Regions from separate parts of the Pseudomonas sp. LjRoot277 genome, predicted to be linked through region 1. Evidence: predicted binding sites of a transcription regulator. Region 1 holds the regulator's gene; the other holds the start of a gene.
The links. Region 1 encodes sigma-54, which starts transcription at its own class of promoters, with help from an activator protein. Its sites were predicted from a motif close to ANTGGCATNNANNTTGCTNT; they were not measured.
Positions count from the first base shown of each region.

Region 2: flgB (flagellar basal body rod protein FlgB) is a predicted target of sigma-54. The motif match lies at 4,836-4,855, and genes of this name have one in related genera.

Region 1 is NZ_CAXURI020000001.1:5,858,806-5,866,471, forward strand. It holds gene ACSQ87_RS27315 (KpsF/GutQ family sugar-phosphate isomerase) at 1-62, shown strand, start outside; gene ACSQ87_RS27320 (KdsC family phosphatase) at 62-586, shown strand; gene lptC (LPS export ABC transporter periplasmic protein LptC) at 594-1,166, shown strand; gene lptA (lipopolysaccharide transport periplasmic protein LptA) at 1,153-1,701, shown strand; gene lptB (LPS export ABC transporter ATP-binding protein) at 1,701-2,426, shown strand; gene ACSQ87_RS27340 (RNA polymerase factor sigma-54) at 2,611-4,104, shown strand; gene hpf (ribosome hibernation-promoting factor, HPF/YfiA family) at 4,179-4,487, shown strand; gene ptsN (PTS IIA-like nitrogen regulatory protein PtsN) at 4,500-4,964, shown strand; gene rapZ (RNase adapter RapZ) at 4,967-5,824, shown strand; gene ACSQ87_RS27360 (HPr family phosphocarrier protein) at 5,840-6,115, shown strand; gene ACSQ87_RS27365 (ZIP family metal transporter) at 6,273-7,166, opposite strand; gene ACSQ87_RS27370 (superoxide dismutase) at 7,197-7,666, opposite strand, start outside.
Region 2 is NZ_CAXURI020000001.1:5,210,373-5,218,038, forward strand. It holds gene ACSQ87_RS24485 (ribonucleoside-diphosphate reductase subunit alpha) at 1-1,609, shown strand, start outside; gene flgE (flagellar hook protein FlgE) at 1,854-3,170, opposite strand; gene flgD (flagellar hook assembly protein FlgD) at 3,202-3,924, opposite strand; gene flgC (flagellar basal body rod protein FlgC) at 3,940-4,383, opposite strand; gene flgB (flagellar basal body rod protein FlgB) at 4,387-4,794, opposite strand; gene cheR (protein-glutamate O-methyltransferase CheR) at 5,051-5,878, opposite strand; gene ACSQ87_RS24515 (chemotaxis protein CheV) at 5,925-6,857, opposite strand; gene flgA (flagellar basal body P-ring formation chaperone FlgA) at 6,940-7,666, shown strand, end outside.

The DNA of each region.
Region 1 (7,666 bases):
AGGAGGACCGTCCGATCGGCGCCTTCAACCTGTCCGACCTGCTGCGTGCAGGAGTAATGTAATGAGCACCGACCTGCTGCAACGCGGCAAGAACATCAAACTGGCGGTTTTCGACGTCGATGGCGTACTGACCGACGGACGCCTGTACTTCCTCGAAGACGGCAGCGAATTCAAGACGTTCAACACCCTCGACGGCCAAGGCATCAAGATGTTGATGGCAGCCGGCGTGCAGACCGCTATCATCAGCGGCCGCAAGACCCCGGTGGTCGAGCGACGAGCGAAGAACCTCGGTATTCCACACGTGTACCAGGGGCGCGAAGACAAACTGGTAGTGCTCGACGAGCTTCTTGCCCAACTCAACCTAAGCTATGAGCAAGTCGCCTATCTCGGCGACGACCTGCCGGACCTGCCGGTGATTCGCCGCGTCGGCCTGGGCATGGCGGTGGCAAACGCCGCCAGTTTCGTCCGTGAACACGCCCACGGCATCACCCAGGCCCGCGGTGGCGAGGGTGCCGCTCGCGAATTCTGCGAATTGATCCTGCGCGCGCAGGGCCGCCTTGATGCGGCAAACGCCGCGTACCTGTGAGCCAACTATGCTGAGCAAAAAGATTCGCAAATTCCTGGTGTTCGGTTGCATCGCAGCGATGTTCGCGGCGGTCGGCTACTGGAACATCAGCCCGGAACGCTTCCTCGATCAGCCGGTGGCAAAGATCGATGAAACCGCGATCGACTATTACGCGATCAACGCCCACAGCGTGCAATACCTGCCGGACGGCAAACTGCAATACGAAATGACGTCCGACAAGGTTGAACACCTGAAAGCCACCGAAGTGACGCTGTTGACCAATCCCGACCTGAACATGTTCCGCGGCACCGAGTTTCCGTGGCATGTCCAGAGCGAGCACGGCGAAGTGAATCCCGACGGCACTCAGGTCGAACTGATTGACTCGGTGCGCATCACGCGCTTCGACGAGAAAAACCGCAAGACCCTGATTACCACCACCCGCATGACAGTGTTCCCGCAGCAGCAATATGCGCAGACCGAGCAACCCGTTAGAATCGACGGCGCTGGTGGTGTGTCGACTGGCAAGGGAATGAAAGCGTATTTGAAAGAAAGCAGGATACACCTGCTATCTAACGTAAGAGGACAGTATGAGGCTCGTTAAAACCCTCCCTATTTTGCTCGGTCTGAGCGCAGCACTGGGAAGCGTGAGCGCCTGGGCTCTGCCGACCGATCAAGCGCAGCCTATCCGCATCCAGGCCGACGACGCCCAGCTGGACGACAAGAATGGCATTGCCACCTATAAAGGTGACGTGATCATCACTCAGGGCTCGATGATCGTTAAAGGTAATACTGTGACCATCACCCGCACCCCGACCGGCGACATCGACGTGGTGACTTCGGTGGGCAACCTCGCCTATTTCGAGCAACTGCAAACCCAGGGCGACACCAAGCCTGTTCAGGGCTGGGGAGTGACTATTCAGTACCACGCCTCGCAAAACCGCGTTGTGCTGATCGACAAGGCGAAAGTCATCGACAAGGACAACAACGTCACCCAAGGCGAGAAAATCGTCTACGACACGGTCAAAAAGCTTGCGAGCGCCGGTCGCGCGACGGGCAACAAGGTCACCGAGTCGCGTCCGCGCATCGACATGGTGATCCAGCCGAAGAAGAAAACCGACGAGCAAAAGGCCCAGTAATGGCAACTCTGAAAGCTCAGCATCTGGCCAAGAGCTACAAGAGCCGCCAGGTCGTGCGCGACGTCAGCCTGTCGATCGACAGCGGTCAGATCGTCGGCCTGCTGGGTCCCAACGGCGCCGGCAAGACCACCTGCTTTTACATGATTGTCGGCCTGGTACAGGCCGATCAGGGCCGCGTACTGATTGACGACCTGGATGTCAGCCACCAGCCTATGCACGGTCGTGCGAAGGCCGGCATCGGCTATCTTCCGCAAGAAGCATCGATCTTCCGCAAACTCTCGGTAGCCGACAACATAATGGCGATCCTCGAGACCCGCAAGGAACTCGACAAGGGCGGTCGTCGCAAAGAGCTGGAAAGCCTGTTGCAGGAATTCCACATCAGCCACATCCGCGACAATCTCGGCATGAGCCTGTCCGGTGGTGAACGCCGCCGCGTGGAAATCGCCCGGGCACTGGCCACCAACCCGAAATTCATCCTGCTCGACGAACCGTTCGCCGGCGTGGACCCGATTTCGGTGGGCGATATCAAACAGATCATCTATCACCTCAAGGCCAAGGGCATTGGCGTGCTGATCACTGACCACAACGTCCGTGAAACCCTGGATATCTGCGAAACCGCCTACATCGTCAATGATGGCCAGCTGATCGCCGAAGGTGACTCTGCCACCATCCTGGCCAACGACCTGGTCAAGGAAGTGTATCTGGGCCATGAGTTCCGCCTGTAAGCACTGAGGTGTCTGGCTGGTTGCTCGGGCGCTTGTCTCGATAAAAAATCAACATTTTTTTATTGTTACAGCGCTCTAGGCAAACGCTGCAGTTTCGGGCATATAATTTGCTTATGTTTGGCGCTCCGGCGCCCTGTAGTGGATGGCGCATGTGCGCCGGCGAATAAGGTGTTAAGCCCCTGCCATGAAACCATCGCTAGTCTTGAGAATGGGCCAGCAGCTGACGATGACACCGCAGCTGCAACAGGCCATCCGCCTGCTCCAATTGTCGACCCTGGACCTGCAACAGGAAATCCAGGAGGCCCTGGAGTCCAATCCGATGCTCGAACGCCAGGAAGAAGGCGACGACTTCGATAACGCCGACCCCTTGGCCGACAAAGCCGAACAGCAACCCAACGTCGACATTCAGGAACCCTCCTACCAGGAAACCGCCCCGACGGTTGATAACCTCGAGGAAGGCGACTGGAACGAGCGCATCCCCAACGAACTGCCCGTCGATACCGCGTGGGAAGACGTCTACCAGACCAGCGCCAGCAGCCTGCCGAGCAACGATGACGACGAGTGGGACTTCACCACCCGGACATCGGCCGGCGAAAGCCTGCAAAGCCATCTGTTGTGGCAACTGAACCTGGCCCCGATGTCCGACACCGATCGCCTGATCGCCGTGACCCTGATCGACTGCATCAACAATCAGGGCTACCTGGACGAAACCCTCGAGGAGATTCTCGAAGCCTTCGACCCGGAACTGGACATCGAACTGGACGAAATCGAAGCCGTCCTGCACCGCATCCAGCAATTCGAACCGGCCGGCATCGGCGCCCGCAACCTGGGCGAATGCCTGCTGCTGCAATTGCGCCAGTTGCCCGCCAAGACGCCTTGGCTGGTCGAGGCCAAACGCCTGGTCACCGATTACATCGACCTGCTCGGCAGCCGCGATTACAGCCAGCTGATGCGTCGCATGAAGCTCAAGGAAGACGAACTGCGCCAGGTGATTGAACTGGTGCAGAGCCTCAACCCGCGCCCAGGCTCGCAAATCGAGTCCAGCGAAGCCGAATACGTCGTTCCCGACGTGATCGTACGCAAGGACAACGAGCGCTGGCTGGTGGAGCTGAACCAGGAATCCGTGCCACGACTGCGGGTCAACGCTCAATACGCCGGTTTCGTACGCCGCGCCGACACCAGCGCCGACAACACCTTCATGCGCAATCAGTTGCAAGAGGCCCGCTGGTTCATCAAGAGCCTGCAAAGCCGCAACGAAACCCTGATGAAAGTCGCCACTCAGATCGTCGAGCATCAGCGCGGCTTTCTTGAATACGGCGACGAAGCCATGAAACCGCTGGTCCTGCATGACATCGCCGAAGCGGTGGGCATGCACGAGTCGACGATTTCACGGGTGACCACGCAGAAATTCATGCATACCCCACGGGGCATATATGAACTGAAATACTTTTTCTCCAGCCACGTCAGCACCTCCGAGGGCGGTGAATGCTCGTCCACGGCGATCCGCGCGATCATCAAAAAACTGGTTGCCGCGGAAAATCAGAAAAAGCCGTTGAGTGACAGCAAGATCGCTGGTTTACTGGAGGCACAAGGCATTCAGGTGGCTCGCCGCACCGTCGCCAAGTACCGCGAATCCCTCGGGATCGCGCCTTCGAGCGAACGTAAGCGGTTGATGTAGAGCCACGCCACAGCGTTCCAGTGGCAGGCATTTCTGCCTGCCGCTTTATGCACTGGCAACGAAGGAGAAGCTGTATGCAAGTCAACATCAGTGGACACCAACTGGAAGTGACCGAACCTCTTCGCACCTACATCGGCGAAAAACTCGAACGATTAGAGAGGCATTTCGACAAGATCACCAACGTGCAGGTCACGATGACGGTCGAAAAGCTCAAGCAGAAAATCGAAGCCACGCTGCATATTCCCGGCAATGAAGTGGTCGCAAACGCGGAGCATACCGATATGTACGCGGCGATCGACGCACTGACCGACAAGCTGGATAAACAACTCAAAAAGCATAAGGAAAAGACCCAAAGCCTCCTTCAGGGCGCGACCGGTCGTTAACACTCCCAACCCATGATCCGACTTGAAAGTATCCTGACCCCCGGCCGTTCCCTCGTGAACGTGCCGGGCGGCAGTAAAAAGAAAGCCCTCGAGCAAATTGCCAACCTTATCCACAAAGAAGTGCCGGATCTGGAGATGCAAGATGTCTTCGAGGCTCTGATTGCCCGTGAAAAACTCGGTTCAACCGGTTTTGGCAACGGCATCGCCATTCCCCACTGCCGCCTGAAGGGCTGTACCTCACCCATCAGCGCCCTGATGCACCTTGATGCACCCATAGATTTCGACGCCATCGACGGCGCCCCGGTTGACCTGCTGTTCGTTCTGCTGGTCCCGGAAGCCGCTACCGATGCGCACCTGGAGTTACTGCGCCAGATCGCCAGCATGCTCGACCGCAAGGAAGTGCGCGAAAAACTGCGCAGCGCCCCGAGCAATGAAGCCTTGTATCAGGTTGTCCTGGACGAGCAAAACGGTCATTAATCATGCGCTTGATCATCGTCAGTGGCCGCTCCGGCTCAGGTAAAAGTACCGCACTCGATGTTCTCGAGGACAACGGCTACTACTGCATCGACAACCTGCCCGCCGGTCTGTTGCCGGAACTGGCCGAACGCGCGTTGATTCACACCGAGCTGGCACAACCGCTGGTTGCCGTATCCATCGATGCGCGTAACTTGCCGAGTCATTTGTCGCGGTTTCCCGAACTGCTGGAAGAAGTGCGCAGCCGGCACATCCAGTGTGATGTGCTTTATCTGGACGCCGATGAAGAAACCTTGCTCAAACGTTTCTCGGAAACCCGCCGTCGTCACCCGCTAAGCAATGCCAATCGCTCGCTGGCCGAGGCCATCAACGATGAGACCGCCCTGCTCGGGCCGATTGCCGACCTCGCCGATCTCAAAGTAAACACCACCAACCTGAACCTGTATCAGCTGCGAGATACCATCAAGCTGCGCCTGCTTAACCAGCCGGAACCCGGTACGGCGTTTCTGGTGGAGTCTTTCGGCTTCAAGCGTGGCATGCCGGTTGACGCTGATCTGGTGTTCGACGTGCGCTGCCTGCCGAACCCTTACTGGAAACCAGAGTTGCGCGATCAATCCGGGCTTGACCAACCGGTTGCCGAGTACCTGGCGGCACAGCCGGACGTCGAAGAGATGTTCCAGGACATCTCCACCTACTTGCTCAAGTGGCTACCACGCTTTGCCGCCAGCAACCGCGCTTATGTCACCATTGCCATTGGCTGCACCGGCGGCCATCACCGCTCCGTCTACCTGACCGAACGTCTGGGCCAGGCCCTGCAAAAATCCCTGAAGAACGTCCAGGTTCGCCACCGCGACCTCAGCTAAAGGATTCACACCGCGATGCCTGCTCTGGAAATTGAAATCATCAACAAGCTGGGCCTGCATGCCCGCGCTTCTGCAAAATTCGTTGGCGTCGCCGGTGAATTCAAGGATTGCACGATCAGAGTAGGACGCACGCCGGAATCCACGGTCGACGGAAAAAGCATCATGGCAATGATGATGCTCGCTGCGGGCAAGGGCACCAAAATCCACCTGAGCACCGAAGGTGAACAGGCTGATGAGGCGCTGCAGGCATTGGTGAACTTGATCAATGACTACTTCGGCGAAGGCGAATAACGCCTCGCCCTGTAGCAGCTGCCGAAGGCTGCGTTCGGCTGCGCAGCAGTCGTAAATGCACGCACGATTGAACTGACGCACCACCGATTTCGAACTGGCGACTGCTTCGCAGCCGAACGCAGGCTTCGCCAGCTGCTACAAAGTTCGCGTTCAGCCGCTAAGCGAGCGCTGTATCCATCACCATCATCAAGCAAAACCCGATCAGCAACCCAAGACTTGCAAGCTTGTCGTGACCATTACGGCGCGACTCGGGAATGACTTCATGGGTGACCACCAGCAACATTGCCCCGGCCGCCAGCGCCAACCCCAAGGGCAACAACAATTCGGCCAGGCTCACTAGCCAGGCGCACAACAACGCGAAGACCGGCTCGACCAGACCTGACGCGGCACCCATCAGGAACGCCTTGACCCGCGACATCCCTGCCCCGGCCAATACCAGCGCGATCACCAGACCTTCCGGCACATCCTGCAAGGCGATGCCCATGGCCAGGCTATCGGCGTCGGGCATGCCACCCCCCGCCGACACACCGACCGCCATGCCTTCGGGGATGTTGTGGGCAATGATCGCAAACACAAACAACCAGACTCGCGGCGGGATGACCGGTCGCTCCAGCGTGCCTACGAGCATTTCCGGCGACGCACCTGACACCTTGCGATCAACCAGGAACAATCCGAACGCACCCAGCATGATGCCGAAACTGATCAGTCCGCTGGCCGCCCAAGGCGTCAGCCCCAGGTTTTCAGCAGCAGATATCCCCGGAGCGATCAACGAAAACGCTGTCGCCGCGAGCATCACCCCGGCCCCGAAGCCGAGCAGCGTATCGCTGACCGCCTGAGGCATCCGTCGAATCACCAGCACGGGCACCGCGCCCAAGGCTGTGCCCAGAGCGCAGATCGCCCCGCCTTGCAGCGCGCGCAGCAGTTTCGGCTCGAGGTCCAGCCACGCCAAGCCTTGGGCAACCAATAACGTCATGCCTGCCAGCAGTAACAGCGATCCGAATGCGTAACGAAACATTCGTCCACTACCGATCGCCAGTGTTTCAGTGCCCATAGCCAGCCTTGGATTGTTTTTGCAGAAGTCTTAAATCAGTGCAGCCTGATAGCGCGTAGCGACTTCAGGCCAATTGATCACGTTGTAAAACGCGTTGATGTATTCCGGGCGACGGTTCTGGTATTGCAGGTAATACGCGTGCTCCCAGACATCCAGGCCAAGGATTGGCGTATTACCGTTCATCAATGGACTGTCCTGATTGCCGCTGCTTTCAACGACTAGCGTCTTTTGCGGCGTCACACTGAGCCACGCCCAGCCGCTGCCGAAACGAGTCAGCGCGGCTTTGGTGAAGGCTTCCTTGAAACTGCTCAGGCCGCCCAGCTGCTCATCGATCGCCTCAGCCAGGGAGCCTTCAGGATTACCGCCGCCGTTGGGCGCCATCACTTCCCAGAACAGCGAATGGTTGGCATGCCCGCCGCCCTGATTAATCACCGCCGCGCGCAGCTTCTCCGGCAGTTGCTGGACAGCTGACACCAGTTTCTCCACCGGCCACTCGGAAA
Region 2 (7,666 bases), 650 kb from region 1:
CCTGAAAGTAGTGAACGACACCGCCGTTGCCGTTAACCAGGGTGGCAAGCGCAAAGGCGCTGTGTGTGCCTACCTGGAAACCTGGCACATGGACATCGAAGAGTTCATCGAGCTGCGCAAGAACACCGGTGATGATCGTCGTCGTACCCACGACATGAACACTGCCAACTGGATCCCTGACCTGTTCATGAAGCGCGTCTTCGATGACGGCAAGTGGACCCTGTTCTCGCCGTCCGAAGTGCCGGACCTGCACGACCTGACCGGCAAGGCTTTCGAAGAGCGTTACGAGTACTACGAAGCCCTGTCCGAGTACCCGGGCAAGATCAAGCTGTTCAAGACCATCCAGGCCAAAGACCTGTGGCGCAAAATGCTGTCCATGCTGTTTGAAACCGGCCACCCATGGCTGACCTTCAAAGACCCGTGCAACCTGCGTAGCCCGCAGCAGCACGTCGGCGTGGTTCACAGCTCGAACCTGTGCACCGAGATCACCTTGAACACCAACAAGGACGAGATCGCCGTTTGCAACCTGGGCTCGATCAACCTGCCGAACCACATCACCAACGGCAAGCTGGACACCGCCAAGCTGGAACGCACCGTGAACACCGCCGTTCGCATGCTCGATAACGTTATCGACATCAACTACTACTCGGTGCCGCAAGCGAAGAACTCCAACTTCAAGCACCGTCCGGTCGGTCTGGGCATCATGGGCTTCCAGGACGCTCTGTACCTGCAGCACATCCCTTACGGTTCCGACGCTGCCGTCGAGTTCGCCGACAAGTCGATGGAAGCGGTCAGCTACTACGCGATCCAGGCTTCCTGCGACCTGGCCGACGAGCGCGGTGCCTACGAGACGTTCCAGGGTTCGCTGTGGTCCAAAGGCATCCTGCCGCTGGATTCGCAACAGATCCTGATCGAGCAACGTGGCCAGAAGTACATCGACGTTGACCTGAACGAATCCCTGGACTGGGCACCGGTTCGTGCCCGCGTTCAGAAAGGCATTCGTAACTCCAACATCATGGCCATCGCACCGACCGCGACCATCGCCAACATCACTGGCGTATCGCAGTCGATCGAACCGACCTACCAGAACCTCTACGTGAAATCGAACCTGTCGGGCGAATTCACCGTGATCAACCCGTACCTGGTTCGCGACCTGAAAGCTCGCGGTCTGTGGGACTCGGTCATGATCAACGACCTGAAGTACTACGACGGTTCGGTGCAACAGATCGAGCGCATCCCGCAAGAACTCAAAGAGCTCTACGCGACTGCCTTCGAAGTGGACACCAAGTGGATCGTTGACGCGGCAAGCCGTCGTCAGAAGTGGATCGACCAGGCTCAGTCGCTGAACCTGTACATCGCTGGCGCATCGGGCAAGAAGCTGGACGTGACCTACCGCATGGCCTGGTACCGTGGTCTGAAAACCACTTACTACCTCCGTGCCCTGGCTGCGACCAGCACCGAGAAGTCGACCATCAACACCGGCAAGCTGAACGCTGTTTCCAGCGGCGGCAACCACGGTGAAGATTCGGTCCTGGCAGCGCCTGCCGGCCCTGCTCCAGTGCCGAAGGCTTGCGCCATCGACGAGCCGGATTGCGAAGCTTGCCAATAAGCTGAGCCGGTAGGCGCTAAAAGGCGCTTACCTGGATAACCCCCGATCGGTCCTCTGGATTGTCGGGGGTTTTCTTTTGCCTGCCTTTCAAGATCAAAAGATCGCAGCCTCGTTTCACTCGACAGCTCCTACAGGGGACCGCTATTTCCTGTAGGAGCTGTCGAGTGAAACGAGGCTGCGATCTTTTTGCCAGCCATAAAAAAGCCCCTCTTGCGAGGGGCTCTTTATGCAGCGCTATCCAGCATCAGGTCATCTGAATGATGGTCTGCATGATGGTGCTTTGGGTGGAGATGGTCTTGGCGTTCGCCTGGTAGTTGCTCTGCGCCTTGATCAGGTCGACCAGTTCATTGGTCAGGTTGACGTTGGACTCTTCCAGGGAGTTGGAGGCGATCGAACCCAGGGTGCCGGTTTCCGGCGCATCGTAGCCCGGGATACCCGACGCGTAGGTTTCTTTCCAGCTGGTGCCACCGACTGGCTGCAGACCTTGCTCGTTGGTGAAGCTGGCAAGGGAGATCTGGCCGATAGGCTTGGTCTGATTGTTGCTGAAGTTAGCCAGCAACACACCGCTTCCGTCGATGGTGAGGTTGGTGATCTGGCCAGTGGCGTAACCGTTCTGGGAAGGAATCGAACGCGCGGTATCGGCGTTGAACTGGGTGGTGTTGGCCATGGAGATGGTTACACCCGCCGGGTCGGCGGCGGCGCCGTTGGCTTTCCAGACGCCGGCGGTCACGGTGCCCGGAACCCAGCCGGTAATCTTCAGATCGCTGCTGATGGTCGGGCCGGGCGGAGTGCTGACCTGGAGCAACTTGCCTGACGTGTCGAACGTCATGGTCGAAGGGACCGGAGCCGTAGCGGCAACAGCAGGGTCGCTGCCATCCGGGTTGCGACCATCGATCAGGGTGTAGGTATCCCACGTGTTGGCCCCAGTTTTGACCATGTATTGATCCATGGTGTGCTGGTTGCCCTGAGTGTCGAAAATCGGGGTACTGAACTGCTTGGTGAAGGTGGCGGACTTGGTCGGATCGAACTTGTTGGTCAGAACCGCCTGGTCGATTATGTCAGCCGAAGAGTTCAGGTTGATCGTCGACGACACGGTGGTGGTGGTTTTCGGCGCCAGGTTGGAGGTGTCAATGCGCAGGTCGGTCAACACACCGTTCTGAATCTTGCCATTGGCATCCACACCGTAGCCCTGCAGACGCGAAGTGCCGTCGGTGTTAGTGACGTAACCGTCCTTGTCGACCTTGAACGTACCGGCACGGGTGTAGGACAGCGAACCGCTGTTGCTCAGTACGAAGAAGCCGGAACCGTTGATGCCCATGTCCAGCACGTTACCGGTGTTGTTGATGTCGCCCTGGGTGAACTGTTGAGAAACGTTGGCCAGACGTACACCGTTACCGGTGGTCTTGTTACCGGACCCCAGCTTGCTTGCCGAGTACACGTCTTCGAATTCTGCACGGGACGATTTGAAACCGGTGGTCGCGACGTTGGCGATGTTGTTGCCAGTCACGTCCAGTTGTTTGTTGGCTGCATAGAGACCGCTAAGGCCGATATTGAAAGACATATTCCACTCCTTTGTGCCGTGTTAGTCGGCTCTACATACCAATGGTTTGTACTTTGGACAGGGCGATGCTGCCCAGCCCGGCCAGGTTCAACATCAACTCACCGCCGGTCTGGCTGATGGTCACGCTGTTGACGGTCGCCGGCAGATTGGTGATCAGCGCTACGGCCTGACCATCGATGGTGCTCGAAGCCGAGAAGTTGTAAGTGCCCGACGCAACCGTTTCGCCCGCATCGTTCTTGCCATCCCAGATGAAGCTGGCATTGCCGGCGGACTGAGCCCCCATGTCGATGGTGCGAACGGTTTTGCCGTCCGTGTCGGTGATCTTCAAGGTGGTACCGGGCACTGAAGCTGGAATCACTACCGTACCGGTCATGTTCTTCGAGGTATCGACCACGGCTTTGCTGCCCGGCGCGATGACCGAACGTCCCACCAGCGACGAGGCCTGCAACGCCTGAGACGAGTTGTAGTTGCTGGCAATGCCCGACACGGTATCGTTGAGCGTGGTGATGCCTTCCAGGCTACTGAACTGCGCCAACTGGGCGACGAACTCGCCATTGTCCTGTGGCTCCAGCGGGTTCTGGTTTTTCAGTTGCGTTACCAGCAACTGCAGGAATGCGTCCTTGCCCAAGGCCTTGTTGCCAGTGGCGCTGTTCGTCGCCGACGCCAGGCCATCCGTCGTGGTGCTGGTCTTGATCGAGGAGTTGGCCAGGATGTCCTTGAGGCTCAAACTGCTGGTGGTATCGGTAACACTCATCTGAGTCGCCCCTTATCACTGACCGAGGGTCAGGACCTTCTGCATCATGGTTTTGGCGGTGTTCATCATTTCGGCGTTGGTCTGGAACGAACGGCTCGCGGAAATCATGTCAGCCATTTCTTCCACCACGTTGACGTTCGGGTAGTAGACGTAGCCCTTGGCGTCGGCCGCCGGATGGTTCGGCTCGTAGCGCGCCTCAAGGTTGCTCTGGTCTTCGACCACGCCCAGCACTTGCACGCCTTGACCGGCCGCGTCCTGGTTCTGGAACAGCGAATCGCTGCCGCCGCTCTGGCCGCCCTGGAACATGGTGGCGAATACCGGATGCCGTGCACGGTAGGTCTGGTCGATGCTCGACGAGACGGTCTCGGCGTTGGCGATGTTACTGGCGACGGTGTTCAAGCGAGTGGTCTGGGCACTCATGCCGCTACCGGCAATGTTGAAAACACTGGATAGAGACATGACTTACTCTCCGCGCAAGGCTGATACCAGCCCTTTGAATTTGCTGTTGAGCAGGGTGAAGCTGGCCTGGAAGTTGACCGCGTTTTCCGCGTAGTTCGACTGTTCCAGCTGGGCGTCCACGGTGTTCTGGTCGATCGACGGTTGCATCGGCGTGCGATACAGCAGCGACTCGTCGCCATTACCCAGGCCTTCGGCTTCGATATGACGGCTGTTGGTCATGTTCAAGGCGAAAGTGCCGCTCTTGGTCTTCTCGTTCTGCTCGGCGAGCACTTTCGAGAAGTCCAGATCCCGAGCCTTGTAGTTCGGGGTGTCGGCGTTGGCGATGTTGTTGGCCAGGACTTCGGCACGCTGAGCGCGGAAGCCCAGGGCTTGTTCGTGGATACCGAGCGCTTTATCGAAGCTGATGCTCATGTCGGAAACCTTCGGGTGACCTGATTTTTCGTAACAGGGACATAGCAAGCGTCGTGCCAATTGAAAAAAGGCCGTAAAACGGGGCTTTGCGGGCAGTGGCAACGTGGCAATGCCAGAAAAGCGGCAACTGATTTCCGCCGCCTGCCGCTTTTCTGCCGCTTTCCTGAATCGCGCGCCGCTCCTACGTGATGCAAAAGCGCCAGGCATAAAAAAGGAGCCCCGAAGGGCTCCCGTTTTTATGCCTGGCGCTTTTGCATCACTTCGCCTGGTAAATGATCCCCGGGCTGCACTGGACCATCTGGTAATGATCCGGCAAACCGTTCAGCGCCTCGGAAGCACCAAGGAACAGATAACCGCCTGGCTTCAACGTGCTGTGAATGCGCAACAGGATGTCCTTCTTCACCTCGGCGGAGAAGTAGATCAGCACGTTGCGGCAAAACACGATGTCGAACTTGCCGAGGCTCGCGTAGCTGTCCAGCAGGTTGAACGAGCGAAACTCCACCCGGCTCTTGATCGGTGCCTTGATTGCCCAGCGCCCCGGCCCTTTCGGGTCGAAGTAACGTTGAAGGCGCTCGGGCGACAGGCCACGGCCGATGGCCAGGCTGTCGTACTCGCCGGTCTTGCAGTTGGTCAGCATGGTACCGGACAGGTCAGTGGCAACGATCTGCACGCCCATCTTCAACTGGCCCATGTTCACGCGCTCGAACTCATCGATCGACATCGACAGCGAATACGGTTCCTGACCCGACGAGCAGGCCGCCGACCAGATCCGCAGACGCTGGCCAGGGGCAGCCTTGATCGCTGCGGGCAGCACCTTGTTCTTCAAGACTTCAAACGGATAGGTGTCACGAAACCACAGGGTTTCGTTGGTGGTCATGGCATCCACCACCATCTCGCGCAAACCGCTGCGCGGCTGGGTCTGGATGCGCTGGACCAGCTCACCCAGGGACTTGATGCCTTGCTGTTCCATCAGTTTGTTGAGACGGCTCGAGACCAGGTACTGCTTGTTTTCACCGAGCAAAATGCCACAGGCTTTTTCCAGGAAGACCCGGAACTGTTCGAAATCCAAATTACCCGTAGACAAAGATGCCGCCTCTTAAATCGTATTAACCGTTAGGGGCAAAAGGCCCCTAGCTGATGTCTGCTGCTTTGATCCGGTTGACTACCCGGGATGCCAGGTCATCAGGACGGAATTTGGCAAGGAAGTCATCGGCACCGACCTTCTTGACCATCGCCTGATTGAATACACCCGACAACGAAGTATGCAGGATGATGTGAAGTTTTTGCATGCGAGGGTCGTTGCGGATCTCGGCCGTGAGGGTGTACCCGTCCATCTCCGGCATCTCGATGTCGGAAATCATCATCAGGAACTCTTCTTCCGGCTTCTTGCCCTCGTCGACCAGCTTGCGCAGGTAATCCAGCGCTTGCCGACCGTCGTTCAACGCCACCACTTCGACACCGACCGTCTGCAGGCAACGGGTCACCTGCTTGCGCGCCACCGACGAGTCATCGACCGTCAGTACTCGCAAAGAGAGCGCCTTGTGCTGGGTTTCGACATCCACCACGCCAACGGAAATCGCTTCCGGTGTCGGCGCTACTTCCGCCAGCACTTTCTCGACGTCGATGATTTCGACTAACTGATTGTCGACCCGAGTCACAGCCGTCAGGTAATGATCGCGTCCCGTGCCCTTGGGTGGCGGATGAATCTCCTCCCAATTCATGTTGACGATGCGTTCCACTGACCGCACCAGGAAACCCTGGGTCTTGGTGTTGTACTCCGTGATGATCACGAAGGGATTGCTTTGATCCTTCAGCGCACCGGAACCGGTCGCCATGGCCAGATCAAGAATCGGAATGGTCGCCCCCCGAATATTTGCCACACCGCACACGACAGGACTGGATTTTGGCATCAGCGTCAGTTTGGGGCATTGCAGCACCTCCCGAACCTTGAACACGTTGATCCCATACAACTGCTGGCCGTCGAGACGGAACAACAACAGCTCAAGGCGATTCTGCCCTACCAGTTGCGTGCGCTGGTTTACCGCATCCATTACACCAGCCATGCACAGACTCCTACACCAACGCTTAAGTGTGTTGCGACGCGCATTCATCACTAAACGGCACGGCGCTTGCTTTTTAACTCTTATGAACACAGAACCGACATTTTTCCGACGCCTGACATCAAACGCCCGCAGATTGCTTTGCGCGGTGTCGGCCGTCTGCCTGTTCAACGCTGGCTGCCCTGCCCTTGCTGACGCGGTTACCTTGCCTGACATGCTTATCGGCGTCACTCAGGGCTTTCTTGAATTCACCGTAGAAGACTATCTGGCGACCAGTCAAACGGAAGGCCGCTACGAGATCGAGGTCAAGCAGCTCGATCCGCGGCTGCGCATGCCCATGTGCGACAAGGAATTGACAGCCACGCTTGAGAGTCCGGCAAGGCCGCTGGGGCGGGTTACCGTCAAGGTTGCTTGCGAAGGCACGTCCCCCTGGACCGTCTTCGTACCCGCTCAAGTGCGCCTGTTTCGCGACATTGTGACCACCACCCGCCCGCTGCGACGCACCGGTATCGTCGAGCCTCAGGATGTGACCTTGCGCGAGCGTGACATCAGTCTGATCAGCCAGGGTTACCTGACTTCCGTCGACCAGGCGATCGGGCAGAAACTTACCCGACCAATGGTCGCCGACCAGGTCATGACCCTGGTGCACATGGAACAGGCAGAAGTCATCACCAAGGGCGACCAGGTGGTGATTACCGCCCGCAGTGGAACGCTCAGCGTGCGCATGCCGGGTGAAGCGCTGTCAAACGGCGGCTTACGCGAACAGATTCGGGTGAAAAACCTCAACTCCCAGCGGGTCATCAAGGCGTTAG